One region of the Marinobacter sp. EVN1 genome, then DNA from elsewhere that is predicted to be linked to it. Evidence: predicted binding sites of a transcription regulator. Region 1 holds the regulator's gene; each other region holds the start of a gene.
What was found. Region 1 encodes FliA, which starts transcription of late flagellar genes. Its sites were predicted from a motif close to CTAAAGTTTNNNNNNNNNNNGCCGNTAA; they were not measured.
Positions count from the first base shown of each region.

Region 2: the regulator FliA is predicted to act here: its motif matches at 1,956-1,983, upstream of Q674_RS23180 (methyl-accepting chemotaxis protein).
Region 3: the regulator FliA is predicted to act here: its motif matches at 1,386-1,413, upstream of Q674_RS34995 (methyl-accepting chemotaxis protein).

Region 1 is NZ_AXCB01000070.1:168,784-172,994, forward strand. Features, by position in the region: gene flhF (flagellar biosynthesis protein FlhF) at 1-957, shown strand, start outside; gene Q674_RS38025 (MinD/ParA family protein) at 1,031-1,843, shown strand; gene Q674_RS38030 (RNA polymerase sigma factor FliA) at 1,876-2,619, shown strand; gene cheY (chemotaxis response regulator CheY) at 2,780-3,163, shown strand; gene Q674_RS38040 (protein phosphatase CheZ) at 3,185-3,970, shown strand; gene Q674_RS38045 (chemotaxis protein CheA) at 3,989-4,211, shown strand, end outside.
Region 2 is NZ_AXCB01000006.1:28,011-32,221, forward strand. Features, by position in the region: gene Q674_RS23180 (methyl-accepting chemotaxis protein) at 1-1,908, opposite strand, end outside; gene Q674_RS23185 (histidine kinase) at 2,025-2,912, opposite strand; gene ampD (1,6-anhydro-N-acetylmuramyl-L-alanine amidase AmpD) at 2,912-3,523, opposite strand; gene Q674_RS23195 (DUF1631 domain-containing protein) at 3,629-4,211, opposite strand, start outside.
Region 3 is NZ_AXCB01000045.1:43,519-47,729, forward strand. Features, by position in the region: gene Q674_RS34990 (methyl-accepting chemotaxis protein) at 1-1,357, shown strand, start outside; gene Q674_RS34995 (methyl-accepting chemotaxis protein) at 1,538-2,839, shown strand; gene Q674_RS35000 (two-component system response regulator) at 2,836-3,828, opposite strand; gene Q674_RS35005 (MHYT domain-containing protein) at 3,822-4,211, opposite strand, start outside.

The sequences.
Region 1 (4,211 bases):
TCACGTCCCAGTGATGAAGCGCTGGCAAAGCCGTTTGCGGGTAGCGAATCCGGCGCCGGTGGCTATGCCGATGAACTGGCCAGTATGCGTGCCGAAATCAGCTCTCTGCGTGATCTGGTCAGTGGTAAGGCTGCAACTGCCACGCCGACCGGCAACAGCGCAGTTCAGCAACGATTGGCCGAGCGCCTGCAGGAGTTCGGTTTGGGCGCGGAGCTGGCCGGCTCTCTGTCCCGTCGGCACCGGGCCGGGCGTCTGGAGGACGGCTGGAAGCAGTCACTGAAAATGCTGGCGACCGGCGTTCGTACCGGTCGCGAAGACTGGCTTGATGCCGGCGGTATCTATGCCCTGGTCGGGCCAACCGGGTCTGGCAAAACCACCACCATTGGCAAGCTGGCGGCCCGCTACGTCCTTGAGCATGGTCCGGATTCGTTGGCACTGGTGACCACCGACCGCTATCGTGTGGCCGCTCATGAGCAGCTCTTCGTGTTCGGCCGCATCCTGAATGTGCCCGTGCGTGTGGTGGATGAGAGCCATTCCCTGGATGACATTCTTGATGAGTTATCGGATCGACACCTGGTGCTGATTGACACTGCCGGCCTGACCAGTGCCGACCGCGGTTACCAGGAACAACTGGCGGAGTTGGCTCGCAGCGATCACAATATCCGTACACATCTGGTGGTCTCCGCCACCAGTCAGCCACGTATCATGAAATCCGTGTGGCATTGCTATAAGATGGCAAACCTTGCAGGCTGCATCATGACCAAGATTGATGAGGCCCTGACCCTGGGCGAAGCGCTCGGGTTCGTTATGGAGACCAGCTTACCGGTGGCCTGGTACACCGATGGCCAGAAGATACCGGAAGATCTCCAGAGGGCGGAGGCCATTCCGTTAGTGCGCCTGGGCGTAGAACGGCTTAAGGCCGTGCAGAGCGCACAGACAGTCGCCGAAGGTGCCTGAGCCTCGTTGGCGACCAGAATAAAACACCGGCACGCGTGCCCGTACAAGAACGTAGTAAGAGACTGATAACAGTATGAGCAGACCACATCCGGTTCAGGTGATTGCGGTTTCCGGCGGCAAGGGCGGTGTCGGCAAGAGCAATGTTTCGGTCAATCTCGGTATCGCCCTGGCCCAGAAGGGGCGCCGGGTTGTCTTGCTGGACGCGGATCTCGGGCTCGCCAACATCGATGTGTTGCTCGGCATTACCGCCAATCGAAATCTGCAAGACGTACTCAGCGGCGATTGTGATCTGAAAGACGTGCTGGTGAATGGCCCTGGTGGTATCAAGATTGTACCGGCTTCCTCCGGCACTCAGCGTATGACCCAGCTCAGCGCCATGGAACATGCCGGCCTGATCAACGCTTTCAGTGAGCTGGGCGACCAGATTGACGTTCTGATTGTGGATACCGCCGCAGGTATTTCTGAATCGGTGGTCAGCTTCCTCAGGGCCTCGCAGGAACTTCTGCTGGTGGTCTGCGACGAACCTACTTCCATTACCGATGCCTACGCGTTGATCAAGCTGATGAACCGGGATTATGGCACCAACCGCTTCCGTATCCTGGCAAACCAGGTCCGCAATGAGCAGGAAGGCCGCCATCTGTTTGAAAAACTGACCCGGGTCACCGAGCGTTTTCTGGATGTGGCACTACAATATGTAGGTATCGTGCCTTACGACGAGGCCGTCAAGAAAGCCGTCCAAAGACAGAAAGCGGTATTGGATGCCTATCCGAGGGCGAAAGCCTCGCTGGCTATCCGGGCTCTGGCCGAAAAAGTGGACAGTTGGCCTTTGCCGTCCTCTCCCAGGGGGCATCTCGAATTCTTCGTGGAGCGGCTCGTCGAAGTCTGATCTGAATCCAGTCCTACAAGAAAACCGGATACATGACATTGGCGAAAAATCTGGGAATTTACCATCAGGCCGGCGCCAGGAGCCCTTCAGCCCTGATTGAAGAGCATGCGCCGCTGGTCAAGAAAATCGCCCTTCATCTCATGGCCCGGCTGCCGCCATCAGTGCAGCTGGAAGACCTTATGCAGGCCGGTATGATTGGACTGCTGGAGGCCGCGCAGCGCTATTCTTCCGGCAAAGGTGCCACCTTTGAAACCTACGCAGGGATTCGCATCCGCGGCGCCATGGTGGATGAGATCCGCAAAGGCGACTGGGTGCCCCGCTCAGTGCATCGCAACGCCCGGCGAATCGCCAGTGCTATCAAGCAGGTGGAAGATCGTACCGGGCGCGAGGCCCAGGATGCCGAAGTAGCTGAAGAGCTTGGCATTGGTCTGGACGAGTATCATGCCTCACTCGCCGACGCTAACAGCGGTAGACTTTTTAGTCTTGATGAGCTCAATGAATCCGGCGAGCTGCCGATAGAAGAAGCAGAAGCGAGTGATAATCCGCTGGACGGTATTGCTTCAGGCGCTTTCCAGCGAAGTCTCGCAGACGCCATTGAGCAGTTGCCTGAGCGTGAAAAGCTGGTATTGAGCCTGTATTACCAGGAAGAGCTCAACCTCAAGGAAATCGGTGCGGTGCTAGGGGTCAGTGAGAGCCGGGTAAGCCAGATTCACAGCCAGGCGGCGTTGCGACTTCGCAGCCGGCTGGCCGAGTGGCGGGATGGTGACAACGACTGATCGGCCAGGTGCTGTGTTTCTCTTTCAGCAAGCTGTGTAGCTTTTGGTAAACGATGCTTTACAACGTGCGCAAACACCACACAATAAGCGCTTAAGGTAGCAGCCTGCTAGACTTCCAAAAGGCTGAATGAATTCCGGGTGTTACTGACTGGAGGTCCCATTGGACAAGAACATGAAAATTCTCATTGTGGATGACTTCTCCACAATGCGACGCATCATCAAAAACCTGCTGCGAGATCTCGGCTTCACCAATACGGATGAAGCAGACGATGGCAACACCGCGTTGCCCATGCTCCGAAGCGGCAAGTATGACTTCCTGGTGACTGACTGGAACATGCCCGGCATGTCGGGCTTTGACCTTCTGAAGGCTGTCCGTGCTGATGAAAACCTGAAGAACCTGCCGGTTCTGATGGTAACGGCAGAGGCCAAGCGGGACCAGATCGTGGCTGCGGCTCAGGCCGGGGTGAACGGGTATGTGGTCAAGCCTTTCACGGCAGCCGTGCTGAAGGAAAAGATCGAGAAAATCTTCGAACGAATCCAGTAACCAGAGGTCGGATGGCTCGCCATGAGTGATACCAAACAGAACCATCAGGGCCTTGATCCGGAGGTGGCGGAGAAGCTTCAAAAGCAGGCCTCCGACCTGGCCGAGAATGTAAACGCCGGGAATTATGCCAAGGCGATGACCCTGATCAATGAACTGAGCGAGGTTCGCGATCAGAGTCTGTATCGGGAAGTGGGGCGACTGACCCGCAGCCTCCATGAGGCAATCCGGAACTTCCAGATAGACCCGCGTAATGCCGAGCAGAAAGAAGTGCTGTCGAAGATGAGCGACGCTTCTGACCGTCTGGCCTATGTGGTTCAGATGACCAGCCAGGCGGCGAACCGCACCATGGATCTGGTTGAGGAAAGCATGCCGGTGGCTCACGCCATGCGGGATGAAGCGGTTGCCCTGCGGGATGAGTGGCAGCGTCTGCGCCGTCGTGAAATGGAGCCTGCGGAGTTTCGGGAGCTTTACGGTCGCATCGACAAGTTCTTCGCTGGCCTGACGACAGACTCCGACAGTCTGTACCAGAACCTGTCGGAAATCCTTCTGGCTCAGGATTTTCAGGATCTTACCGGTCAGGTTATCCAGAAGGTCACCGCGTTGGTGAAAGAGGTGGAAGACAACCTTCTTGGTCTGGTGGTGATGGCCAGCCACGTTGATCAACTGACCGGCACAGTGCATCAGATTGAAGAAAAAGAAGAATCGGCCGAAAAAGGGGTAGGGCCCCAGATCAAGGCCGATGAGCGGGAAGATGTAGTTTCGGGACAGGACGATGTGGACGATCTGCTGTCCAGTCTCGGATTCTGATAATAAAGAGGGTGACGCATGGCGTTAGATGCTGATGAAGAGATCCTGCAGGACTTCCTGGTAGAAGCCGGCGAGATACTCGAAAAGTTGTCGGAGCAGCTGGTGGATCTGGAGCAGCATCCCGATGACAGCGATCTGCTGAACGCCATTTTCCGTGGCTTCCATACCGTGAAAGGGGGCGCAGGCTTCCTTCAACTGGAGGCACTGGTTAATTGCTGCCACTCTGCGGAGAACGTGTTTG
Region 2 (4,211 bases), on a different contig from region 1:
CACGTTGGCATTCACGTTCCTGGCCACGGCCGACTGTTCCTCCGCCGCCTGGGCAATCTGATGGCTCATATCAACGATCTCGGAAATGCCCGAGGCGATCCGATCCAGCGCTTCGGTCACTTCACCAGACTTCTGTACCGTCTTCTCCGTGGCATCGTGACTTGAGGTCATGGCAGATACCGCTTCTTTTACACCACCCTGAAGCCGGGAGATCATGCCTTCAATTTCCTCAGTGGACTTGTGGGTACGCTGAGACAATGAACGAACCTCATCCGCCACCACCGCAAAGCCACGCCCCTGTTCTCCCGCCCTCGCTGCCTCGATGGCCGCGTTCAGCGCCAGCAGGTTGGTCTGCTCGGCAATTGCTTTAATCTCAACCAGAACCTGACTGATATTGTCACTGTCCGCACTCACCCGGTTGATGACATCAACGGCGCCTGCAATCTCCGTAGCCAGCCGGTTAATGGTCGCCACCGTATCGGCCACCACTTCCCGACCCTTCTCGGTATCTTTCTCGGCATTCCCCGCACTATCCGCCACCCGGTGCGCACTCTCCGTGACTTCATTGACCGCTTCCACCATCTGGCCCATGGCCTCGTTGATCTGCCCGGTCTCTTCCATCTGTCGGGCCACGGCCTGACTGTTCGCCGAAGCGGTGTCATTCACCCGGACCGCCTGCTGATCAACATCTGCTGTTGTAGAGCCCACCGACCGGACAAGCTCAGCAATACGATCGGTCATGTTGTTGAACTCAGAGGTGAGCTCACCCAGTTCGTCCCGGTTGTTCAACCGGATATGGGTGGTCATATCGCCGGCGGCCACATTTCTTGCAGCTTCGCTGAACCGGTTGATGGCAATCCGCACAGACATAAAGAAGCCCACATAGAGGTAGACCACTACCAGCATCACAGCAATCAGCGCCACCAGAATCAGGGTGCGCTGCCCGGTCTGGCGAGCCAGGCGATCCTCAAGATTACCGGCAACCACATCGAAGATACGATCGCTGAGGGTATCGTAATATCCCATCTGCGCCGATACGGTCTCGTCAAATTCCTGCCAGGGCAGCTCCAGGCGCATAGGCGTGATGACATTCAGGTCCAGCTCATCACGGACTGTCATCAGACTCTCTTCCGTGCGGGTCAGTGCACCGCTCGCACTCTCTGCCAGCTGGGGCGACGCCTCCACAGCAACGGAAAGGGCCGGCGAAAGCAGCGAACTGCGGTTGGTCAACTGATCGTAGATTTCATTCAGGGTTTCGCTGAGTGCATAGCCCACCTGACCTTCCACCAGCGCAAAAATACCGTATGAACGGGCGCGGCCAACAACAGTGCGAGACTCAGGCAACGCAGAACGCACCAGCCCTAACAGCAGCAGGTTTTCCCGGGACGCATCCTGACCCAATCCGCTGATTTCAATGGTCGCCGGCAGCAAGGCCATCACCTTCTGCACAAACTCCTGGTAGTACTTGAACTGGGGGTCAATGTTGCCCTGATAGTTATCGTTGGCTTTGAGCGTCTCCCATTCTTCTCTTACAACCAGGATCTGCTCCTGCCAGGAGCCGGAGGTGTCAAAAGAACGCTGTGGTTCGGCGAGATCTGCCAACAGGGCATCCATGCGACTGGCCGCTTCGTTGGCTTTTTCGAGCAAGGGCTGTTCGTCTTTCAGAATGCCGGGGGCCTGATAGTCACGGTAATCCATCGCCGCCACCAGCAGGCGCTCCACCTTCTGGAGTTCTGCAAGACCTTCAATGCCGCGGGTCATGGTCTGAACCGACTGGTTAAGCCCGGAAATCACCAACCAGGAAAGCACGATGATAGGGCCAAGAAAGAGAATGCTGATGAGGCTGAATTTGTAAACCATGGGCAGCCGATTCATCAGTGCTACAGCCGGATTGATTATATAGTTCACAGAGCCCTCGCTGCTTCTAACAACTGAATCTTTATTCTTTTGTTTGATTATCGCCCGTTGCCGGAAAAACTTAATCACTATTTAGTGTTATTCTGTAATCCGTTTTTGCTTTCCGGCTAGGCCATGCCTGCGATCACCAGCAATGCAAGCGCACATATCCACACCAGCATGCTCCGGTTGAGGAGGTCCCTTATAGCGCTGAGGCTCCGCCCGCCAAAATCGGGCCACTCTTCCGGGTGCAACTCCGAAAAGCGCGCAGGATCAAGTGCATATCCAGTTAACGACCCGTTGGCGGAAATCATTAGCACATCCGCGGTCTTTTTCCCGAATCCCGGGAATACCTTGCGTATTTCCCGGGACCAGCCGGCCAGGTCACCGGCGAGCCCGAATGTGCATGACAGCAAGCGGGAAGGAATCCAGCCGATAAGCCGGGCTGCCCGCTGATAGCGTTCCCGCGCGGCCGCCTGCGGCCATTGGCCCGCCAGAGCTACAAGCCCTCGAGCCAGAAAAGCCAGCGCTATGCCGCCGACGGCATACCAGAAAACCACCAGGAAGAAACGCTCGAAAACCGAGACCATCAGCGCCCGCGACACCGACAGGTGCATGGCTTCTGGCGATAGCGCTGCTCCTCTTTCGGAGGCGGGCAGGCGCTCTTGAACATGGTGCCAGGCAGCCTGCATATCTCCGCGCCGCCAGGCATCGGAATAGGCTCGCAGCACCTTGCGCCAGCCCGGCGCTCCCATCAGTACCACCATCAGCACCAGTTCAAGCGGATACAGGGCATAGCGGTAGCCCGCCTCACTGGACAGCGCCCACGCGCCAGCGAGCGCCAGAGAAGGTAACACAACCAGCAGCGCCCCTCTCCAGACTGACCGCTCCTGACCCGCTTCTACCCGGCCCCAACGATGAAACCAGTTACGCCAGACCTCATCGCCAGCCAGGTGATCGGCGCGGTCCAGCCTGCGGCGAATCACGTACGCAATCAGAAAAACAACCAACGACATCAGGCCATCTCCTCGTTCGACAGCAGTGTCTGGAAGCGAGACCACTCAAACGCGGGCCCTGGATCGGTTTTTCGGCCCGGAGCAATATCACTGTGGCCGGCAATGCGACCCGGCGTGATTTCCGGCCAGGCTGTCATTGCCAGGAGCGCCAGACGCGCCAGCGCACGGTACTGATCATCGGTATAGGGAACGTCATCCGCACCTTCGAGCTCGATACCAATGGAGTAGTCGTTGCACTCCTCCTTACCCTGAAAACTGGAACGGCCAGCATGCCATGCCCTGTCCAGACAGCTGACAAACTGAATAACGGAACCATCCCGGCGAATCAACGCGTGTGCAGACACCTTCAGCTCTGCGATCGTTTCAAAATAGGGGTGGGCAGCAGTATCCAGACAGTTACAGAAAAAATTCTCGATGTGCGGGCCGCCAAACTGTTCCGGCGGCAGGCTGATGTTGTGAACCACCAGCAGTGAGATAGAGGAACCGTCCGGGCGGGGACCAAAATTGGGCGACGGACACCAGCGCACGCCGGGGAACCGGCCACTGGAACGCAAAAGTGCTGCCGCATCTTTCAGGGAGTGTGGGTGATGATCGTTCTGGATACTAGACAACGTGTTTCCATCGGCGCAGGGGACTCATGCAGATGATTGAATCACAAAGCGCCCATGGATGCCACGACGTCGCCGGTGCCCTGCGCGGGCACTCAGTACCGGAGATCAGTCTTTTCGGTTATGACGCAGGTTGTCGATGATGGACTCCAGCGCCCGATCAAAGATCAGGCCGTCATCCAGCATGGTGATCGCCTGCTCCTGCAGAGCAATCGCCAGGTCATCCCGATGATATTCCGCCACCTTCGCACCACTGCGGTTAACAAAGATGTACTTGCCGGTGGCCTTGATGAAGGCCGCCAGCTTGCAACGGACCCTGGTCTCGTCTCTGGCCATCTCAACCCAGGATCCAACTCTCAGGCCGTCCGCCTTCGCCAGCCATTCCGCCGACGCTACTGGTGATTGGATCTCCGCGGATTCCTCGGCAACGGCTGCCGTCTCAACGCCTGCTGAGATCTCAGCAGGCTTGACTGACGCAGGTTCAGTCACCTCGTCAATCACCTCCGGCGCAGGTTCCGATTGCTCGGGAGTTTCCGCCGGCTCTGCCGGAGCTTCAGGTACCTCGAAATTCTCAATCGTGGGTGCCTTGTCTTCAACAACCGGCGCGGTCACCAGTTTCTGGAAAACATCGACATGGGCAAGCTCCAGGTCCCGGATGGCCGCATCGGTTGCAAACGGATCCCAGGAGATT
Region 3 (4,211 bases), on a different contig from region 1:
GGTGGCACTGGCGGGCTACTACCTGCTGCGGGGCACCCGGGCGAGTTCGGTTCTGTTCGCGGCCTGCCTGATGCTGTATTCGGCCATTATGATTCAGGCCCAGATGGGCCGTATCGAAATGCATTTCCACATCTTCTCGGCCCTGGCTCTGGTGATCATTTACCGGGACTGGGTGCCGGTTGTTGCTGCGGCCGTCACCATTGCCGCCCACCATCTGTTATTGACCGCTTTGCAGCTTTCAGAAGCTGAGGTGGGCGGAATGCCATTGATGATTTTCAACTATGGCTGTAGCTGGGGTATCGCCTTCCTTCACGCCGCCTTTGTGGTGTTTGAGGCCGGCATTCTGGTGTTCTTTGCGGTGCAGATGAAACAGGAGAGACATCAGGCATTTCGCATGATGGCCATTGTCCGCGACTTTGACCGGGAACATGATCTGTCCGGCCGCCTGCCCGCCACAGACGGTAACGCCAGTGCCAAATCCTTCAACGACATGATGGAAAAGTCCTGCGAGCTGATCCGGCAAATGCGAGAGTTCTCGCTGGAGCTGCGTCGGAATTCCGAACAGCTGTTGCGGGCGAGCGAGAGCACTCGTCGATTTGTAGATGAGCAGCAACAGCAGGCTGATCAGGTAGCCACCGCCACCAACGAGATGTCGGCCAGCGTGCAGGAAGTGGCGCACAATGCTCAACTGGCGTCGGAAGCCGCCAGCGATGCGGCGGATTCCGCTTCCGCAGGCAGCCAGGCCATGACTAGTGCCCGAACCATGACGGATGCAACCAACAAGGCACTGGAAGACAGTGCCCGAATGGTGGAACAGTTGGCAGGCAAGGTGGAATCCATCGCGCGGGTTACCGGTTCGATTCACGATATCTCCGACCAGACTAATCTGCTGGCGCTGAATGCGGCTATCGAGGCAGCCCGGGCAGGAGAGCATGGCCGCGGATTTGCTGTGGTCGCCGATGAGGTTCGATCTCTGTCGCGCCGCACTCAGGAATTCACCGAGGAAATTCGTGCCACAGTGGATGAGTTGAAGAACCTGTCCGAGGCCACCACTGCCGCCATGGAAATGGGGCAGACGCGCTCCACAGAATCCAACCGGGCGATTCAGCAAGCCGCGGAGGCTATTAACCGCATTGAACAGGCCATTGATTCGGTCAGCAGTATGAACAACCAGATTGCGGCGGCCTGCGAGCAACAGGCAGCCACGTCGTTGCAGATCAACGAGAACATTCATGCGGTTGCGACCCGTAACGCTGAGGTGGCCAAAGAGGCCGACAGTGTGCAGAACATGGCGGGTGAGCTGGAGAACAGCGTGGTCCGGGTGGACGAGTTGATCAGCCGCTACCGGTTGCCCTGAAAACCCGTCGGAAAAATTGATCTGGGTTCTGCAGGATCTGGCGCATCTGCCGTTAATATTGACAGTTATCAAGTTCAAACAAGTCCAATAATTCCGACTGCCGGATCTGCGTGAGTAAGAGCTATGTTCCTGTCTGAAAAACGAGCAAAACAACAGATTCAATCTTTACTGGATAACGGGGTGCCCACACGCTGTCCGGACTGGCTGGTGCCACTGGCAGAGTATTTGTCGTCGGTGCGTTCCGAGGCGCTTTCAGTGGCCAACGGGGCGGTGGATGTCTCCCGCCATATTTCTGATCTGGGCCAGGGCGCTCTGGAGTTTGACGACCGCATTCATAACCTTGTCGCCAATATTCAGACGTTGTCCGCCGCCATTGAAGAAATGTCGGCCAGTGCGTTGGAAGTGGGTGGCCTGGGCCAGGATGTACTGGAGCAAGCCTCCCGGGTAAATGAGTACACCAGGGAATCCATTTCCGCGCTGGAGGATATGGAGGCGCGTCTGGCCGAGGTGGATATCGCCCTGACCCAGGCCAACGAGGAAATGCGTTCGCTGGCGGAGCAAACCCGGAGTATTGAATCGCTTACCAACACCGTGAACGAGATATCCGACCAGACCAACCTGCTTGCCCTTAATGCGGCGATTGAGGCCGCCCGTGCCGGTGAGGCGGGCAGGGGCTTTGCCGTGGTTGCGGACGAGGTGCGGCAATTAGCTGCCCGAAGTGCGGGGGCGGCGCAGGAAATCAACGGGATTGTCTCGCAGATCATTTCCGGCTCCGAATCGGTCCAGTCCCGGTTGGGAAATTCCGTGCGTGCTGTGCAGGCTTCGGGGGAAAGCCGGGAGCGGGTGGCGGAGGTGATACATCAGTCCCGGGAGTCCTCGAACATCAACTACGACCAGGCAACCTCCATCGCCGCTGCAGCCGAGGAGCAGAGCCAGGTGGCCGCGGATATGGCGCGTCAGGTCAGTTCCAACTCTGAAGATTCCGATGCTCTGGCCAGCATTTTCCGGGATTTGATGCAGGCGATTCGCCCGCTTCGGGACGACACCGACCGCATCTTCAGCCAAATCCGGTTAACCACGCCTTGTCTCGTGCTGGCCAGTGCCAAGCGTGATCATGTGGTCTGGGTGGACAAGCTCATCCGCTTTGCCGTATTCAATGAAAACTCGATCACTGAGGCGGAAGTGAAGGATCACACCCAGTGCCGGCTGGGCCATTTCCTGGCCAGCGACAAGGCTCAGCCCATGCACCAGCTCCGCAGTGCTGACCGGCTGATTAAGGTGGTTCACCCACAAGTGCATAAAGCAGGCCGTGAGCTTTATAAAACGGCCCAGGAATTTCATCAGAAGAGGATCAGTTCTGATCGCTATTCTGAACTCTCCCGGGAGTTGGTAGCCACACTCAAGTCTTCCTCAGGCGAAGTCATTGACCTGTTGGATGACATGATTGAAGAAGTTCTGAAGCGTGGCGATCTGGGCTGTTAGGCCGCCTCTTCCTGCCAACGATGGCGCACGACAAGTATGGCCGGCAGGCAGCGGAAGAAGGCTTCGACCAACTCGGGGTCGAAATGCTTGCCGCTTTGCTCGCGAATCAAATCCGTTGCCTGTTCTATCGACCATGCTTTCTTGTAAGGGCGCTCGCTGGTGAGAGCGTCGAAGACATCAGCCAGGGCCACGATCCGGGCAGAGATGGGAATGGTGCTTCCTTTCAGGCCTTTCGGGTAGCCGCTGCCGTCCCATTTCTCGTGGTGATTCATGGCCACTTCCCGCGCCATGTTGAGCAGATCTGAGCCGTCTTCACCGATGATCTCCGCCCCGATTTCCGCGTGGCGTTGCATGATGGCCCATTCATCCGGCTCCAGCTTGCCAGGTTTCTGGAGAATGGCGTCCGGAATGCCGATCTTGCCGATATCGTGCATCGGGGCGGCATTGAGCAGGGTGTCGGACCAGGCGTCGCCGAGGCCGGCCTCCAGCGCGATCAACCGCGAGAAATGGCTCATGCGGATAACGTGCAGGCCGGTTTCGTTGTCCTTGTATTCCGCCGCGCGCCCCAGCCGCTGAACGACGGCCAACCGGGTTTCTATCAGCTCGTCCATACGCACCAGCGACAGATGGTTTTTCACCCTGGCCCGGACAATCGCCGCATTCACGGGTTTCGTAAGGTAGTCCACAGCACCCAGCTCAAAGCCCCTGGCTTCGTCATCGGCATCAGACAATGCGGTGACGAAGATCACCGGGATAGCGCGGGTATCCTGGCCGGCTTTCAGAGCGTTGCACACCTCGTAACCGGACATGCCCGGCATCATCACATCCAGCAGAACAAGATCCGGTTTCTCGCTGCGTGCCAGTTCCAGCGCCCGTTCACCATCTTTGGCGAACAGTAGCCGGTAGTGGTCGGAAAGTACGTTGCGCAGCACCTGAAGGTTGGCTGGCTCGTCGTCCACCAGCAGCAGGGTCTTGGTGTCGGTCAGCATTGCGAGGCCTCCAGGGTATCGCGAAAAGTGATCAGAAGTTCGGCCGCTTTCTCTGGTTCGAAGTCGTCGAGAGCCTCGTTCATCGCATCGGCGATCTCCGTGGGCAGTCCTGGCTTCAGCTGGTCGATAGCGCGTTCCGGAATTTCGCCCTGGCTCAGGCGTTCGATCACTTGTGCCAGCGTTTTCGGGTCTATGGCATCCGGTTCAGTCCAGCTTGCGGGGCGCGTTTCAGAGTCCGCTGCTTGTTCGGTCAGCCACTGGCGTGCCCGATCAAAATCGTTCTGGAGCTCCTGCCACAGGGCCTCCGGCACCGGTTTTTCCGATTTCAGCCGGGTCTCCAGGTTTGCCAGCGTTGCCGCTAAACGCCGGAAACCCAGATTACC